DNA from 4 places in the Cellulosimicrobium sp. SJTW-1 genome. Region 1 is predicted to be linked to each of the others. Evidence: predicted binding sites of a transcription regulator. Region 1 holds the regulator's gene; each other region holds the start of a gene.

Region 1 (4,460 bases):
GGTCCTCCCCCGGGGTCGCGACGCCCTGGGCGAGCTCCCACAGCGTCTCCCCCGCGCTCACGACGTGGACGCGGACCTCGACCGGCTCCCCGGGCCCGCTCGCGACGGCCAGCCCGACCCGCGCCGCGAGGACGAGCACGACGGCCACGAGGAGCACGAGGACCGCACGGCCGCGTCGCGTGAGCCGCAGCCGCGCCTCCGGGCGCGCACCTCGCTCCGCTGCGCCGCCCCGCCCGAGCGCGGACGGCGCTGCCGTCGCCATCGCCACCGTGTCCATGTCCCCTCCGTCCCGGCCCGCGAGCCCGATCGCCTTCCCCGGTCGATCGGACCCGCGCGCCCGCCTCATCTCCGCGCCGACCCGTTGCGGTCGAACACCTGTACGTAGAACATCTGTACGAATGTCTATCACGAGCGACCGACAGAGTCGAGACATGCTCGAACAGGTGTTTGATTCGTGTCGCATCCTCCCCTAGCCTGGGGTGAGGTCGGTTCGCCGGACATGTCCGCTCGGACCCGGAGGGGCGACCGAGGTCCCGGGGCGCACGCCCCGGGGAGGGGAGGCCGCAGGCCCGGTTGGCGCCGGCGGCACGCGACGGACGAGGGCGGAGCGACCATGGCGGGACGAGGCACGGACAGGGCACGGGGGCTCGCCGAGGTGCGCGAGCTGCCGGACGGGTCGGCAGGGGGTGACGGGCTCACCCCGCGCCAGCGGCTCGTGCTCGAGACCATCCGCGCGTGCGTCGAGCAGCGCGGCTACCCGCCGAGCATGCGCGAGATCGGCGAGGCCGTCGGGCTCACGAGCCCGTCCTCCGTCAAGCACCAGCTCACCACGCTCGAGCGCAAGGGGTTCCTGCGGCGCGACCCGAACCGTCCGCGCGCCATCGAGGTGGTCCAGCCCGACGACGCCCGCCGCGCCACCCCGCTCGCGCCGGCCGGGACGGCCCCCGAGCCCGCGTACGACGAGGCCCACCCCGCGCCGTCGTACGTCCCCGTCGTCGGCCGCATCGCCGCCGGTGGCCCCATCCTCGCGGAGCAGGTCGTGGAGGACGTCTTCCCGCTGCCGCGCCAGCTCGTCGGCGAGGGAGAGCTCTTCCTCCTGCGCGTCCAGGGCGACTCGATGATCGACGCCGCGATCTGCGACGGCGACTGGGTCGTCGTGCGGCGCCAGCCGGTCGCGGAGAACGGCGAGATCGTGGCCGCCATGATCGACGGCGAGGCCACCGTGAAGAGCCTGCGGCGCGCCGACGGCCACGTGTGGCTCATGCCGCACAACGCCGCGTACGACCCGATCCCCGGCGACGACGCCCAGGTGCTGGGGCGCGTCGTCTCCGTCCTGCGCAGCCTCTGAACGGTCTCCGAGCGGCTCCGGGCGCCCCTCCTGGCAGGCTCGGGACACCACGAGAGCCGGGCGGTCCCTCGACCGCCCGGCTCTCGTCGTGCCGGGCCCGACGGGCCCGTGGGCTCAGAGCCCGAAGCGTCGCGCGACCGCGCGCAGCGACTCCGCGGACGAGCGCAGGCCCGCGAGCTCGTCGTCCGCGAGCGGGACCTCGACGCGCTCCGTCGCGCCCCGGCGGTCGACGAGCGTCGGGAGCGACAGGCAGACGTCCTCGAGCCCGTAGATGCCGTCGAGGAGCGTCGACACGGGCAGCACCCGGTGCTCGTCGGCGAGCACCGCCTCGATGATCCGGGTGCCCGCGAGCCCGACCGCGTAGTTGGTCGCGCCCTTGCCCTCGATGATCCGGTAGGCCGACTGCACGACCTCGCGCGCGATCTCGTCGCGCACGTCGCCCGTGAGCGGTCCCCGACCGCCGATGCCCTGCCACTCGAGCAGCGGCGCACCGCCGATCGTCGCGGAGCTCCAGAGCGGGATCTCGCTGTCGCCGTGCTCCCCCGCGATGTACGCATGCACGTTCTGCACCGCGACGCCGCAGTGCTGCGCCACGAGGAACCGCAGCCGCGAGGAGTCGAGCACGGTGCCGCTGCCGAAGAGCTGGGTCGGGGGCAGCCCCGAGAACTTGAGCGCCGCGTACGTGACGATGTCGACCGGGTTGGTCACCATGACGTAGACGGCATCCGGGGCGACCTCCACGAGGCCCGGGAGGATCGTCCGCATGAGCCCGATCGTGCCCTCGGCGAGGTCGAGACGCGTCTGGCCCGGCTTCTGCTTGGCGCCGGCCGTGACCACGACGACGTCGGCGCCCGCGCACACCGCGACGTCGTCGGACCCCTCGACGCGCGCCATGGGCATGAACTGGATGCCGTGCTGGAGGTCGAGGACCTCGGCCTCGACCTTCGCGCGGTTGACGTCGAGGAGCGCCACCGTGCGCGCCGCGCCGCGCATGAGCGCGGCGTAGGCCAGCGTCGAGCCGACGGCACCGGCGCCGACGATCGCGAGCTTCGTGGTCCGCGCTCCCCCTCCCGGACCGCCCGTGGTCGCGTCGCCGGTGCCCTGCGGTGACGTGCTCGTCATGTCGCCTCCGTGAAGTCGCTGGAAAGGGCTCAGCCTAGGGCGGCGAGGCGGCGGAGCGCAGCGGTAACCACGTCGCGGTCGGTCGTCTGCCAGAACCCCGGCATGGACCGCGTGAGGAACGACCCGTAGCGCGCCGTCACGAGCCGCGGGTCCAGGACCGCGACGACCCCGCGGTCGGCCGTGGACCGCACGAGCCGCCCGGCACCCTGGGCGAGCAGGAGGGCCGCGTGCGTCGCGGAGACCTGCATGAACCCGTTGCCGCCCGCGGCCTCGACGGCGCGAGCCCGCGCCGACCTCACCGGGTCGTCCGGGCGCGGGAACGGGATGCGGTCGATGAGCACGAGCTGGCACGACGGCCCGGGCACGTCCACGCCCTGCCACAGCGACAGCGTGCCGAACAGGCACGTCGCCGGGTCCTCGGCGAACTCCCGCACGAGCGTCGGCAGCTGGTCGTCGCCCTGGCACAGGACCGGCACGTCCAGCCGCTCGCGCATCGCCTCCGCCGCGGCCACCGCGGCGCGCCGCGAGGAGAACAGGCCGAGGGTCCGACCACCGGCGGCCTCGACGAGCGCCGCGATCTCGTCGAGCTGGTGCTCGGTCGACGCCTCGCGGCCGGGCGTCGGCAGGCGCTTCGCGACGTAGAGGATGCCCTGGCGCGGGTAGTCGAACGGGCTCCCGACGTCGAGCCCGCGCCAGCGCGGCGCGTCGCCGTCGCCCGCGTCCGCGGCTCCGCCCGTCGCCGCGGGGCCGAGCCCGAAGGTGCGCGCGACGGCGTCGAAGCTCCCGCCGAGCGCGAGCGTCGCGGACGTGAAGACGCCGGTGCGCTCCGCCAGCAGGTGGGTGCGGATGAGGCCCGCCACACCGAGCGGGGCGGCGTGCAGGCGGCTCGCGCCGTCGCCGAAGCGGTCGCCGGACCAGCCGCCCTCCCCCGGCCGCGAGCACCACAGCACGTCGTGGCCCGTGGGGTCGGCCGCCATGCGCTCGGCGACCTCGAAGAGCTGCAGCATCGTCGACTGCGCCATCTTCAGGCCCGTGTCCGGCTGGGCCGGCTTGGTCACGCCGGTCTCGGGCTTGAGCGTGGAGAGCACCTCGCGCGCGGCGTCCCGCACCGCCGCGACGGCGGAGCGCGCGGCGTCGGGCAGGCCGTCGGGGAAGCGCTCGGCGGGCAGCGACCCGACGACCGTGCCGAACACGGCGGACGCGGCGTCGAGCGCGTCCGTCGTGACCCCGCCGTGGCGGCGGGCGAGGCGCGCCGCGCTCTCGATCGCCGGGACCGAGAGGTCCACCGTCGCGGCGGCCGTGACGCGGTCGGCGAGCTCGTGCGCCTCGTCGACGACGAGGACGTCGTGCTCGGGCAGCACCCCGGGCGACCCCATGGCCGCGATGCCGAGCATCGCGTGGTTCGTCACGACGACGTCGGCCTCGCGCGCCGCGGCGCGCGCCCGCTCGGGGAAGCACTCGGCGAGCAGCGGGCAGCGCTGGCCCAGGCACTCGAGCGCCGTGACGGAGACCTGCCGCCACGCCTTGTCGCTCACGCCGGGGACGAGGTCGTCCCGGTCGCCCGTGGGCGTCTCGTCGGCCCACTCCCGCAGGCGCACGACCTGCTCGCCGAGGGCCGCCATGCTCGTCCCCCCGCGCGCGGCAGGGTGGTCGGCGGCGCCCGCCGCCTCGCCGGGGAGGTCGAAGAGCGTGGGCTCGTCCGCGGGGTAGCCGCCCGCGATCTTGTGCACGCACAGGTAGTTGTGCCAGCCCTTGAGGAGCGCGATCGACGCGGGCCGCGGGAGGCGGTCGGCGACGGCGTCGGCCACGAGCGGGAGGTCCCGCGTGATGACCTGGCGCTGGAGGGCGAGGGTCGCCGTCGAGACGACGACGCGCTCGTCGGTCGCGACCGCGTGACGCACGGCCGGCACGAGGTACCCGAGCGACTTCCCCGTCCCGGTCCCGGCCTGGACCACGAGGTGCTCGGAGCCCTCGATGGCGTCCGTGACGG
Region 2 (4,460 bases), 440 kb from region 1:
AACACGCTGCCGTTCATCAACGGCGGCGAGCACCTCGAGGCGGTGCCGACGGTCCCCATCTGGCTCTCGCTCGTGGTGATCGTCGGGGCGCTCGCGGTCACGACCGTCGCGAGTCTGCTGCGCACCCGCGCGCTGCACGCACGGAGCGAGCCGGCGGACGGCGAGGAGCCCGGGACCGTGGCGTCGTCCACGGAGGACGTCACGGAAGACGCCACGGAGACCGTGACCGACGAGGCGCCCGCCGCGGGGGAGACCCCGCCGCAGGGCGGCGGGGTCCCCCGTGGGGGTGCCGCGCGCTAGCGCGCGGCCCGGCTCAGACGCGGTCCGCCCAGTCGCCGATCACCGGCGACCACGGGCGGACCGCGCGCTGCGCGACCAGCCCGGCGCGCGCGAACGGGTCCTCGTCGAGGACCGCGGCGACGGCGTCGGGCGTCTCCCCGTCGAGGACGAGCAGCGCTCCGGCGGGCGCGCCCTCGTGGGCGGGGAGCGGACCGGAGGCGAGGAGCGTGCCCCGGGTGTGGAGGTCGGCGAGGAACGCGCGGTGCTCGGGTCGCAGGGCGTCGAGCTCGGCGCTGCGGTCGGCGTAGACGTAGGTGACGGCGTGGATCGGCATGGAGCCAGTGAACCAGGCCGTCCCGACGGCGTGCGGTCCGGTCCGCGCCTCGGCTGCGCCCCGTGCTCCCTGCCGCCCCCTACCGGCCGCACGCCACCGGCCGCCCGCTACCAGACCCGCGCTACCAGCCCCGCTCGCGCCACTCGGCGAGGTGCGGCCGCTCGGCACCGAGCGTCGTGTCGGCGCCGTGACCGGGATAGACCCACGTGGCGTCGTCGAACCGGTCGAAGACGCGCCCGACGACGTCGGACAGCAGGCTCGCGAACCGCGCCGGGTCGCGGTCGGTGTTCCCGACCCCGCCGGGGAAGAGCGAGTCCCCGGTGAACAGGTGCACCCGGCCAGGCACGGCCTCGGGCTCGGCGACGTCGTCCGGCTCGCGGTAGGCGAGCGCGACGGAGCCCGGCGTGTGCCCGCGCAGCGCCACGACCTCGAGGTCGAGCGCGCCCACCCGCAGCACGTCCCCGTGCCGCAGGCGGCGGGCGACGGGCACGCCGGACGCCGCGGCGACCGCGTCCGCGTCGGGCTCGCCGGCAGCCGACCACGCGCCCGTCGCGGCGATGACGGACGCGAGCGCCCGAAGATGGTCGGCGTGCCGGTGCGTCGTGACGACGCCGTCGAGCCGTCCTGACGGCGAGCCCGCCCGCACGAGGTCGAGCACGTCGTCGGGCGCGTCGGCGGCGTCGACGAGGAGCTGGGCACCGGTACGCCGGCACGTGAGGAGGTAGACGTCGTTCGCGAGCGCCCCGACGGCGAGCTTGCGGATCTCGACCTCGTCGAGGCGTCGCAGGTCGTGCGGGCCGCCCACGGCGACCTGTCCGGTGTACGTCATACGCCCAGTGTGCCGTCGGCTCGCGGCGGGCGGTGCGCCGCGCCCCCGGGCCGCGTGACCCGGGTCACGGCGGAGAGCCCGGACGTGGGGCGCTCGTGTGCGTTCGCCGGGTGCCGTGCGGAGGTGACGTCGAACACCTGTGCGAGTGTGGGTGGTCGGCCGTACGATGCTGCGGTGAGCAATCGCCTCGTCATCTCCGGTGCCCGCGAGCACAACCTGCGCAACGTCGACCTCGACCTCCCGCGCGACAAGCTCATCGTCTTCACGGGGCTCTCCGGCTCGGGCAAGTCGTCGCTCGCCTTCGACACCATCTTCGCGGAGGGGCAGCGCCGGTACGTCGAGTCGCTGTCCGCGTACGCGCGCCAGTTCCTCGGCCAGATGGACAAGCCGGACGTCGACTTCATCGAGGGCCTGTCGCCCGCGGTCTCGATCGACCAGAAGTCCACGAACCGCAACCCGCGCTCGACCGTCGGCACCATCACCGAGGTCTACGACTACCTGCGCCTGCTGTTCTCGCGCGCCGGGACGCAGCACTGCCCGGTGTGCGGCGAGCGCGTCACCGCGCAGACCCCGCAGCAGATCGTCGACCGCCTCCTCGAGCTCCCCGAGGGCACGCGCTACCAGGTCCTCGCCCCGGTCGTGCGCGGCCGCAAGGGCGAGTACTCCGAGCTCTTCAAGGAGCTCCAGACCAAGGGCTTCGCCCGTGCCCGCGTCGACGGCGAGGTGCGCACCCTCACGGACGTCCCGGCGCTCGAGAAGAAGCTCAAGCACGACATCGAGGTGGTCGTCGACCGCCTCGTCGCGCGCGAGGGCGTCCAGCGCCGGCTCACCGACTCCGTCGAGACGGCCCTCGGGCTCGCGGGCGGGCTCGTCGTCGTCGAGCTCGTCGACGCGGACGCGGACGACCCGGCCCGGGAGCGCCGTTTCTCGGAGAAGCGCGCGTGCCCGAACGACCACGAGCTCGCGCTCGACGAGATCGAGCCGCGCACGTTCTCCTTCAACGCGCCGTACGGCGCGTGCCCGGAGTGCACGGGCATCGGGTTCCGTCTCGAGGTGGACCCGGACCTCGTGGTGCCGGACGACGAGAAGTCTCTGCGCGAGGGCGCGGTCGCGCCGTGGGCGCAGATCTCGTCGGAGTACTTCGAGCGCGTCCTCACGGCGCTCGCGGACGACCTGGGCTTCTCCATGGACACGCCGTGGCGCGCGCTCCCCGAGCGGGCGAAGAAGGCCGTGCTCCACGGCCAGAACCACCAGGTGCACGTGCGGTACAAGAACCGCTGGGGCCGTGAGCGGCAGTACTCGACCGGGTTCGAGGGCGTCATCACCTTCCTCGAGCGCCGGCACACCGAGACCGAGTCGGACTGGTCGAAGGAGAAGTACGAGGCCTTCATGCGCGAGGTCCCGTGCCCCGTGTGCCAGGGGGCCCGGCTCAAGCCGGAGGTGCTCGCGGTCAAGGTCGGCGGCAGGTCCATCTGGGACGTGTGCCGCCTGCCCCTGCGCGAGGCCGCGGCGTTCCTCGGGTCGCTCGAGCTGGGAGCGCGCGAGCGCGCCATCGCGACCGAGGTCCTCAAGGAGATCGACGCGCGCCTCGGGTTCCTGCTCGACGTCGGCCTCGACTACCTCTCGCTCGAGCGACCGGCCGCGACGCTCTCCGGCGGCGAGGCGCAGCGCATCCGGCTCGCGACGCAGATCGGATCGGGCCTGGTCGGCGTGCTCTACGTGCTGGACGAGCCGAGCATCGGCCTGCACCAGCGCGACAACCGCCGGCTCATCGAGACGCTCACGCGCCTGCGCGACCTCGGGAACACGCTCATCGTCGTCGAGCACGACGAGGACACCATCCGCACCGCGGACTGGGTCGTCGACATCGGCCCGGGGGCGGGGGAGCACGGGGGGCGCGTCGTGCACTCGGGCGACTACGCGGGCCTGCTCGAGGCGCCGGAGTCCGTCACGGGCGCGTACCTGTCGGGGCGGCGCAGCATCCCGCTCCCGGCGCAGCGGCGCCCGACGGACCCGGGCCGTCAGATCAAGGTGGTCGGTGCGCGCGAGCACAACCTCACGGGCATCGACGTGAGCTTCCCGCTCGGCACGTTCACCGCGGTGACGGGCGTCTCCGGCTCCGGCAAGTCCACGCTCGTGAACTCGATCCTCTACACCGTGCTCGCCAACGAGCTCAACGGGGCCCGGCAGGTCGCGGGCCGCCACACGCGCGTCACCGGCCTCGAGCACCTCGACAAGGTCGTGCACGTGGACCAGGGCCCGATCGGGCGCACGCCGCGGTCGAACCCCGCGACGTACACCGGCGTGTGGGACCACGTGCGCAAGCTGTTCGCGGAGACGACCGAGGCCAAGGTGCGCGGGTACACGCCGGGCCGGTTCTCGTTCAACGTCAAGGGCGGCCGCTGCGAGGCGTGCTCTGGCGACGGCACGCTGAAGATCGAGATGAACTTCCTCCCGGACGTCTACGTGCCGTGCGAGGTGTGCCACGGCGCGCGCTACAACCGCGAGACGCTCGAGGTGCACTTCAAGGGCAAGACCGTCGCGGACGTGCTCGACATGCCGATCGAGGAGGCGTCCGAGTTCTTCGCGGCCGTGCCCGCGATCTCGCGGCACCTCAAGACGCTCGTCGAGGTCGGCCTGGGCTACGTCCGGCTCGGGCAGCCGGCCCCGACGCTCTCGGGCGGCGAGGCGCAGCGCGTCAAGCTCGCGAGCGAGCTGCAGAAGCGCTCGACGGGCCGCACGATCTACGTGCTCGACGAGCCGACGACGGGCCTGCACTTCGAGGACATCCGCAAGCTGCTCGGCGTGCTCCAGTCGCTGGTCGACAAGGGCAACAGCGTCCTCGTCATCGAGCACAACCTCGACGTCATCAAGAGCGCGGACTGGGTCGTCGACATGGGCCCCGAGGGCGGCTCCGGCGGCGGCAAGGTCGTCGCGCAGGGGACGCCCGAGCAGGTCGCGCGCGTGGAGGCGAGCCACACCGGGCGCTTCCTCGCGGAGATCCTCGAGGGGCACGAC
Region 3 (4,460 bases), 210 kb from region 1:
CGCCAGGACGAGGTGCTGTTCCTCGCGCGCGTCACCGGGGCGGACCGCGACGGCGGGCTCAGCCGCGCCGGGTGGACCGACGTCGAGCTCGACGTCGTCGACGAGATGCGCTGGTGGACGCTCGACGACCTGCGCGGCGTCCAGATCGAGGTGTTCCCCGAGGGGCTGCCCGACCTCGTCGCACCGCTGCTGCGCGGGTGGGACGGCGTGACGCGGCACCTCGGCACGGCGCGCGCGGACTGACCGGCGCTACGCCCGGCGGGCGATCACCCGCCACACGATCCCGCCGACGAGCAGTCCCGCGCCCAGCAGCCCGCCGCCGATCGCGACGAACCACAGCACGATCGTGCCGCCGAGCGTGGCGAAGAACGTGCCGAAGCGCCAGCCCTCGGTGACGACGAACGTCGTGCCCGCGGGCGCTGCGCCCTGCGCGACGGTCACCGTGCACGTCCCGGACGCGGGCGGCGTCGCCTCGGCCACCGTCGTCGCCTGGGAGGAGCCCAGGCCGGAGCTGCCGGACACCGACGGGGCGCTCACCGTGAGGTCGCCGTCGGCGCAGGTCACGGTCACGTCCTCGACGTCGAGGCCCGCGCCGTCCGAGGACCCCGCGCGGCCCACCGCCCAGATGCTGTACGGCTGGCCGCCCGTGACCTCGAGCTCCGCCTCGCCCGGCACGTCGCCCGACGCGAGCGCCGCCGACCCGGGCCGGCCCGCGCCGTCGATCACGCCGGTCGGCAGCGCCCGGACGAACGTCGTGACGCCGAGGACCCCCGCCACGAGCGCGAGCACGAGCACGACGGCGCCGACCACGATCATCGTCGTGGCGCCGCGCGTGCTGCGCGGGGGCCGCGGCGCCGCCCCGGGGTACGGCGCCGGACCGGGCGCGGGATAGGGCTGGCCAGGGGCGGGCGGGTACGTCACGACGGCGAGGCTAGCAACCGTGGGCGCGGCCGGAGGCCCGCCGCGGGACGGGCGGCGGGGGCCGCCGACGTATCATTCCCCTTCGTGACGATCACGATCGGTGTCCTGGCCCTCCAGGGCGACGTGCGCGAGCACCGCGCAGCGCTCGAGGCCGCGGGCGCCCGCACGGTCGGCGTCCGCCGCCCCGAGGAGCTCGCCGCGGTCGTCGGGCTCGTGCTCCCGGGCGGCGAGTCGACGACCATCGACAAGCTCCTGCGCATCTTCGAGCTCGACGAGCCGCTGCGCGCGCGCATCGCCGAGGGCCTGCCCGTCTACGGCTCGTGCGCCGGCATGATCCTGCTCGCCGACCGCATCCTGGGCGGCACCTCCGACCAGCGCACCATCGGCGGGCTCGACGTGACGGTCCGCCGCAACGCGTTCGGCCGCCAGGTCGACTCGTTCGAGACCGACCTCGCGTTCGCCGGCCTGGCGCCGGCGGACGACGGGCGCGACGGCGCACCGAGACCGGGCCAGGACGGGGACGCGGTGCACGCCGTGTTCATCCGTGCGCCCTGGGTCGAGGAGGCCGGGCCCGGGGTCGAGGTGCTCGCTCGGATCCCCGAGCACGGCGCGCCCGGCATCCCCGCGGCCGCCGCCGGTAGGATCGTCGCAGTCCAGCAGGGATCGCTGCTCGCCACCTCGTTCCACCCGGAGATCTCCGGGGACACGCGCGTGCACGAGCTGTTCGTCAGAATCGCGAAGGGGTAGGAACGCATGTCAGGGCACTCCAAGTGGGCCACGACCAAGCACAAGAAGGCGGCCATCGACGCCAAGCGCGGCAAGCTCTTCGCGAAGCTCATCAAGAACATCGAGGTCGCGGCGCGCACGGGCGGCGGTGACCCCGCGGGCAACCCGACGCTGTTCGACGCCATCCAGAAGGCGAAGAAGTCGTCGGTCCCCAACGACAACATCGACCGCGCCGTCAAGCGCGGCTCGGGCACCGGCGCCGACGCCGTCGACTACCAGACGATCATGTACGAGGGCTACGGCCCCAACGGCATCGCCGTCCTGGTCGAGTGCCTCACCGACAACAAGAACCGCGCGGCCTCCGAGGTCCGCCTCGCGTTCAGCCGCAACGGCGGCAACCTCGCCGACCCGGGCTCCGTGTCCTACCTCTTCGCGCGCAAGGGCCTCGTCGTCGTGCCGAAGGCCGAGGGCGTGACCGAGGACGACGTCATGCTCGCCGCGCTCGAGGCGGGGGCCGAGGAGGTCACCGACTCCGGCGACGTCATCGAGGTGCTGTCCGAGGCGAGCGACCTCGTCGCCGTGCGCAGCGCGATCCAGGAGGCGGGGATCGAGTACGACTCCGCCGACTCGATCTGGCACCCGTCGATGGAGGTCGAGGTCGACGCCGAGGGCGCGCGCAAGATCCTGCGCCTCATCGACGCGCTCGAGGACAGCGACGACGTGCAGAACGTCTACGCCAACTTCGACGCGTCGGACGAGGTCATGGCGGAGCTCGATAACGACGACTGATCCGGCGGAGCTCGCGTCCTGATGGTCGGGTCGCGGCGCGGCCGGGAGGTCGGTGCGCGGTCTACCATCCGCGGCGCTCGTGCCTCGCGCCGCTCCCGCCAGGCCCGCCACGACCGCGCACCGACCTCCCGGCCCCACCGCTGGCTGGTCCGTCGCCGGACCGCGTGGCACGGCCGGTCCGTGCCGTTCACGTGAAAGGGTCGAGGGGTGCGCGTTCTCGGAGTGGATCCTGGGCTGACCCGGTGCGGTGTCGGGGTGGTGGACTCCGCGCGGGGGCGGCGGGCCGAGCTCGTCGCGGTCGGGGTGATCCGGACGGACCCGGAGCTGAGCGTGGACCTGCGGCTGCTGCGGATCGCGGAGCGGCTGGACGCGTGGTTCGACGAGCACGTGCCCGACGTCGTGGCGGTCGAGCGCGTGTTCGCGCAGCACAACGTCGGGACGGTCATGGGCACCGCGCAGGCCGCGGGCATCGCGATGGTCGGGGCCGCGAAGCGGGGCGTCCCCGTCGCGCTGCACACGCCGTCGGAGGTCAAGGCCGCGGTCACCGGGAGCGGGCGCGCCGGCAAGGAGCAGGTCCAGCGCATGGTCGCGGGGATCCTCGGCCTCGCGGAGCCGCCGAAGCCCGCGGACGCGGCCGACGCGCTCGCGCTCGCGATCTGCCACCTCTGGCGCCCCGCGGGCGCCCTTCAGGGCGGCGAGCGGCACGAGCTCACCGCCGCGCAGCGCGCCTGGGCGGCCGCCGAGCACGCGGCGAAGGGACGGCGCGCGCCGCGCTAGCGGCGACGCTGCCGCCGGTCGTGCCGGTGGGGGTGCCGGCGGTCCGTGTCGGTCGGTCGGCGGGTGGGCGGCCCTTGCTAGAGTGACCGCGGTCGTACGGGTGTTCGACGCGCCCCTCGGCGCGCGGCCCGACGGCGGTCCTCGGGGCCGGCGGACCATCGGACCAGGTCGGCGGTGCCGGCCGGGAGAGGAGCCTGCGTGATCGCGTCCCTGAGCGGTGTCGTGGCGAGCGTCCAGCTCGACCGCGCCGTGCTCGAGGTCGGAGGAGTGGGCTACCTCGTCCACGCCACGCCCGCCACGCTCGCCGGCCTGCGCGTCGGGGAGACGGCGCGCCTCGCGACGAGCCTCGTCGTGCGCGAGGACTCGTTCACGCTCTACGGCTTCGCCGACGACGACGAGCGCGCCGTCTTCGAGACCGTCCAGACCGTGAGCGGCGTCGGACCGCGCCTCGCGCTCGCGATGCTCGCCGTGCACACGCCCGACGGCCTGCGCCGTGCGGTCGCGGGCGCCGACATCGCCGCGCTCGTGCGCGTCCCGGGCATCGGCAACAAGGGCGCGCAGCGGATCGCGCTCGAGCTCGGCGACAAGCTCGGCCCGCCCACGGGTGCCGACGCTCCCGAGGCGGGATCGACTGCGTCGGCGCCGCGTCCGGAGGACCGACGCGACCAGGTGGTCGAGGCGCTCGTCGGGCTCGGCTGGAACCTCAAGGCCGCGGACGACGCGGTGTCCACCGTGCTCGCCGAGGCGGGCGTCGACGTCGTCGAGGCACCCGACGTGGCGGGCGCGCTGCGTGCCGCGCTGCGGGTGCTCGGCGGGCCGAGGAGCTGACGATGGCGACCTTCGACCAGGTGGGACTCGACGACCTCGGCGGGGACGGCACGTTCTCGTCCGAGCGCATCGTCGCGGCGGGCGCGGACGACCTCGAGCGTGCGGCCGAGGCCGCGCTCCGGCCACGACGGCTGGAGGAGTTCGTCGGCCAGGCCGTCGTGCGCGACCAGCTGTCGCTCGTGCTCCAGGCCGCGCTCGCGCGGGGGAGCGCACCCGACCACGTCCTCCTGTCGGGGCCACCCGGGCTCGGCAAGACGACGCTCGCCATGATCATCGCCGCGGAGCTCGGCACGTCGCTGCGCGTGACGTCGGGGCCCGCGATCCAGCACGCCGGCGACCTCGCGGCGGTGCTGTCCTCGCTCGAGGAGGGCGAGGTCCTGTTCATCGATGAGATCCACCGGCTCGCGCGACCGGCCGAG
Region 4 (4,460 bases), 1.8 Mb from region 1:
CAGTCGCCGGCTGCGCGCGTCGAGCCCTCAGGCGGTGCCGGTGACCATCCAGGCGCTCCCGCGCGCACGGAGCCCGGTGGTGACGGCGCGTGCCGCCATGAAGACCCCCGCGAAGGCGAGCCAGAGCCACGCGAGGCCCGCCGCGCCGTCGGGCGCCCAGTGCCGGACGGCGAGCGCGAACGGCGCGTAGACCACGAGCGTGAGCATGCCCGCCCAGGCGAGGAAGCGGCCGTCCCCGGCGCCGATGAGGACGCCGTCGAGCACGAACACCCACCCCGCCATCGGCAGGAGGACGCCGCACACCGCCATGCCGACGGCGACGGCGGTGCGCACCTCGGGGTCGGACGTGAAGAGGAGCGCGAACCACCAGCCACCCGCGGCCATGACGACGCCCAGCCCTGCCCCGGCGGCCACTCCCCACTGGAGGGTGCGGCGCAGGACGGCGCGGACGCGCGGGACGTCGTCGGCCCCCAGCCCGTGCCCGACGAGCGCCTGCGCCGCGATGGCGAGCGCGTCGAGAGCGAAGGCCGCGAGACCCCAGACGGAGTTCACGACCTGGTAGCCCGCGAGCGTGACCTCCCCGAGCCCGGTCGCGACGAACACGGTGAGGAGGATCGCGAGGCGGAGCGAGAGCGTGCGGACGAAGAGCGGAGCGCCGGCGCGCGCGTTGGCCCAGATCCCGCCCGCGGCGGGCCGCAGCGACGCGCCGTGCCGCCGGGCGCCGCGCACCACGACCACGACGAGTACCGCGCCCATGGTGAGTTGGGCGACGGCCGTCCCGATGCCGGACCCGGCGATCCCGAGCCCTGCCCCGTAGACGAGGACGACGTTGAGGACCGCGTTGAAGGTCGCGCCGCCCGCGGCGACCCACAGGGGCGTCCGGGTGTCCTGCATGCCGCGCAGCACGCCGGTGGACGCGAGGACGAGGAGCATCCCGGGGAGTCCGAGCGCGGACCAGCGGAGGTACACCACGGCGTGCTCGGCGACCTCACCCGTGCCGCCCATCGCGCCGACGGCCCACGGTGCCGTCGTCCACAGGACGGCCGCGAGGAGCGCACCCAGCCCGACGGCGAGCCAGAGGCCGTCGATCCCGGACTGGAGCGCCTCCCGCGTGTGGCCGGCGCCGATGCGGCGCGCGACGGCGGCCGTGGTCGCGTAGGCGAGGAAGACGCACAGGCCGACGAGGGTCACGAGGAGGGTCGACGCGAGGGAGAGGCCTGCGAGCTGCGCGGTGCCGAGGTGGCCGACGACGGCGCTGTCGACGAGCACGAACAGCGGCTCGGCCACGAGCGCGCCGAGCGCGGGGACGGCGAGGGCCAGGATCTCGCGGTCGAGCCGGGACCGTGCGCGGCGACCTGTGGACGACGTACCGGGGCCGGACGGCGGCCCGATGTCGTCGGGGTGGCCGGACGGTGTCCGGCGTGTCGTCGGCGTGTCGCCCGACTTTCTTTCTTCCACACCCCTGAGGGTAGTGATGAGGCTGGTCAGAGGCCGCTCACGGCGATGTACACAGGAAGATCGTGAGGTTGTCCACACCGTTTTCCACCGGGTGTGCACAGTGTGGGGGACTGTGTCCACAGGAACGGGGGTCCCTGTCCACCGGGCGTGCACAGGGCCGTTTGCAGGGCGTCCGGTGGCGATCTAGTGTCGCGGGGTCGTGCCTGTCGGAGGCGGGGGGCGCGGCCACCGGGACAGTCGTGTGGGTGGCCCGCGGTAGAACACGTGTACGACGAAGAGTGGTCCCGGTCGTGCGGTCCCGCAAGGGCCGTTCCAGTCCCGGGGGAGCGAGGGGCGCATGTCGATCGAGGAGCTCGAGGAGAGCTACGGGGGACCGGGGCCGTCGGGGTTCGACCGGACGCCGCCCCAGGACGTCGCCGCCGAGATGAGCGTGCTCGGCGGCATGCTGCTGTCGAAGGACGCCATCGCGGACGTCATCGAGCAGATCCGCGGCTCCGACTTCTACCGCCCGGCGCACGAGATCGTCTACGAGTCGATCATCGACCTCTACGGTCGCGGCGAGCCCGCCGACGCCATCACCGTCGTCGCGGAGCTGACCAAGCGCGGCGAGCTCCAGCGCATCGGCGGCGCGCCCTACATCCACGACCTCATGGCCGGCGTGCCGACCGCCGCCAACGCCGGGTACTACGCGCGCATCGTCCGCGAGCGTGCGGTCCTCCGCCGTCTCGTCGAGGCGGGCACGCGCATCGTGCAGCTCGGCTACGCGACCGACGGCGGCGACGTCGACGAGATCGTCAACAACGCCCAGGCCGAGGTCTACGCCGTGACGGAGCGGCGCACCACGGAGGACTACCTCCCCCTCGCCGAGATCCTCGGGCCCACGTTCGACGAGATCGAGGCCGCCCAGGGGCGCGGCGAGGGCATGACCGGCGTCCCTACCGGCTACTCCGACTTCGACCGGCTCACCAACGGCCTGCACCCGGGCCAGATGATCGTCGTCGCGGCGCGCCCGGCCATTGGAAAATCCGTTCTAGGAATCAATGTTGCGACGCACGCCGCGGTGCACCACCAAATGGCGGCCGTCATCTTCTCCCTGGAGATGAGCCGCAACGAGATCACGATGCGTCTGCTCGCCGCCGAGGCGAAGGTGCCGCTCACGCGGATGCGTTCCGGGAAGATGGACGAGCAGGACTGGCAGAAGCTGGCCTCGACGATGGGCAAGGTCGCCGAGGCCCCGCTGTTCATCGACGACTCGCCGAACATGTCGCTCATGGAGATCCGGGCCAAGTGTCGACGGCTCAAGCAGCGGCACGACCTCAAGCTCGTCGTCATCGACTATCTCCAGCTCATGAGCTCCGGCAAGCGCGTCGAGTCGCGCCAGCAGGAGGTCTCGGAGTTCTCGCGTGCGCTCAAGTTGCTCGCGAAGGAGCTCGAGGTTCCTGTCATCGCGATCTCGCAGCTGAACCGTGGTCCGGAACAGCGTGGCGACAAGAAGCCGCAGATGAGCGACCTGCGTGAGTCGGGCTGCCTCACCGAGGACACGAAGATCCTGCGCGCGGACACCGGCGCGGAGACCAGTCTCGGTGAGCTGTTCGCGCTCAACGCCAAGGACGTCCCCGTGTGGGCGCTCAACGACCGGCTCCAGTACGTGCGCCGTCACCTCACCCACGTGTTCCCCACCGGAGTGAAGCCGGTGTTCAGGATGCGCCTCGCGTCGGGCAAGGAGATCGAGGCGACGGCGAACCACCCGTTCCTCACCTACGACGGCTGGACGGCGCTCGGGGACCTGGAGGTGGGCTCACGCATCGGTGTGCCGCGCCACGTGCCGGGGCCGGAGCGGAACCTGGAGTGGGACGACCGCAAGGTCGTCATGCTCGCGCACCTCCTCGGTGACGGGTCGTTCGTGAAGCGCCAGCCGATCCGCTACGCCTCGATCGATGAGCGGAACCTCGCGACCGTCTCCGAGGCCGCAGGCGCTTTCGGCATCACCCCGATCCGCGACGAGTATGCCGCCGCAAGGGTCACGACCCTGCGCCTCCCGGCGCCCTACCGTCTCGCTCGGGGTCGCCGGAACCCCATCGCCGAGTGGCTCGACGACCTGGGCCTGTTCGGGGCGCGCAGCCACGAGAAGTTCATCCCGACGAGCGTCTTCCACCTGTCCAAGCGTCAGATCGCGCTCTTCATCAAGCACATCTGGGCCACGGACGGCTCGGTGACGATCAACAAGAACGGGCGCAGCGGTCGGATCTACTACGCCTCGACGTCCCGTGAGGTCGTCGACGGGCTGTCGCGCCTCCTGCTCCGCTTCGGCATTTCGACGCGCGTGCGCACGGCGACACCCAAGGGGTCGTACCGCCCCGGGTACACGCTCGACGTGAGCGGGGTGGATGACCAGCGCCGCTTCCTCCAGGAGATCGGCGTGCACGGCGACCGCGGCGATGTCGCCGAGAAGCTGCTGACGATCATCCGCGAGACGCGGGCCAACACGAACGTCGACACCGTCCCGCGCCGGGTCTGGGACGACGTCCGCGAGATCCTCGTCGAGCGCGGCATGACGCACCGCGAGTTCGCGGCAGCGATCGGCACCGAGTTTTGCGGCAGCGCGCTGTGGAAGAACTCCCCGTCGAGGCACCGCCTCGGCAAGATCGCGGCTGTGCTCGAGAGCGAGGAGCTGGAGATCATGGCCGTCAACGACCTCCTGTGGGACGAGGTCGTCTCGATCGAGCCGATGGGGGAGAAGCAGGTCTACGACGCCACAGTCCTCGACGGGCACAACTTCGTCGCGAACGGCATCGCGGCACACAACAGCATCGAGCAGGACGCCGACGTCGTGATTCTGCTCCACCGCGAGGACGCCTACGAGAAGGAGTCGCCACGCGCGGGCGAGGCGGATCTCATCGTCGCCAAGCACCGTAACGGTCCCACCGACACGATCACCGTCGCGTTCCAGGGCCACTACCAGCGCTTCGCCGACATGCAGATGTAGTGACGTGTTGTTGTCG

Evidence for each region. Region 1 encodes LexA, which represses DNA repair genes until DNA is damaged. Its sites were predicted from a motif close to TCGAACANNTGTTCGA; they were not measured.
Region 2: uvrA (excinuclease ABC subunit UvrA) is a predicted target of LexA. The motif match lies at 1,572-1,587, and genes of this name have one in related genera.
Region 3: ruvA (Holliday junction branch migration protein RuvA) is a predicted target of LexA. The motif match lies at 3,306-3,321, and genes of this name have one in related genera.
Region 4: RSE42_RS19015 (replicative DNA helicase) is a predicted target of LexA. The motif match lies at 1,715-1,730, and genes of this name have one in related genera.

The regions. Positions count from the first base shown of each region.
Region 1 is NZ_CP136680.1:1,771,838-1,776,297, reverse strand. Features, by position in the region: gene RSE42_RS08050 (LysM peptidoglycan-binding domain-containing protein) at 1-277, opposite strand, end outside; gene lexA (transcriptional repressor LexA) at 614-1,348, shown strand; gene RSE42_RS08040 (L-lactate dehydrogenase) at 1,463-2,470, opposite strand; gene RSE42_RS08035 (ATP-dependent DNA helicase) at 2,500-4,460, opposite strand, start outside.
Region 2 is NZ_CP136680.1:2,213,824-2,218,283, reverse strand. Features, by position in the region: gene RSE42_RS10140 (TerC family protein) at 1-300, shown strand, start outside; gene RSE42_RS10135 (YciI family protein) at 314-613, opposite strand; gene RSE42_RS10130 (MBL fold metallo-hydrolase) at 735-1,442, opposite strand; gene uvrA (excinuclease ABC subunit UvrA) at 1,617-4,460, shown strand, end outside.
Region 3 is NZ_CP136680.1:1,986,515-1,990,974, forward strand. Features, by position in the region: gene RSE42_RS09040 (NUDIX hydrolase) at 1-243, shown strand, start outside; gene RSE42_RS09045 (hypothetical protein) at 250-921, opposite strand; gene pdxT (pyridoxal 5'-phosphate synthase glutaminase subunit PdxT) at 1,006-1,668, shown strand; gene RSE42_RS09055 (YebC/PmpR family DNA-binding transcriptional regulator) at 1,675-2,436, shown strand; gene ruvC (crossover junction endodeoxyribonuclease RuvC) at 2,644-3,213, shown strand; gene ruvA (Holliday junction branch migration protein RuvA) at 3,412-4,041, shown strand; gene ruvB (Holliday junction branch migration DNA helicase RuvB) at 4,044-4,460, shown strand, end outside.
Region 4 is NZ_CP136680.1:4,231,849-4,236,308, reverse strand. Features, by position in the region: gene RSE42_RS19020 (MATE family efflux transporter) at 28-1,392, opposite strand; gene RSE42_RS19015 (replicative DNA helicase) at 1,796-4,444, shown strand.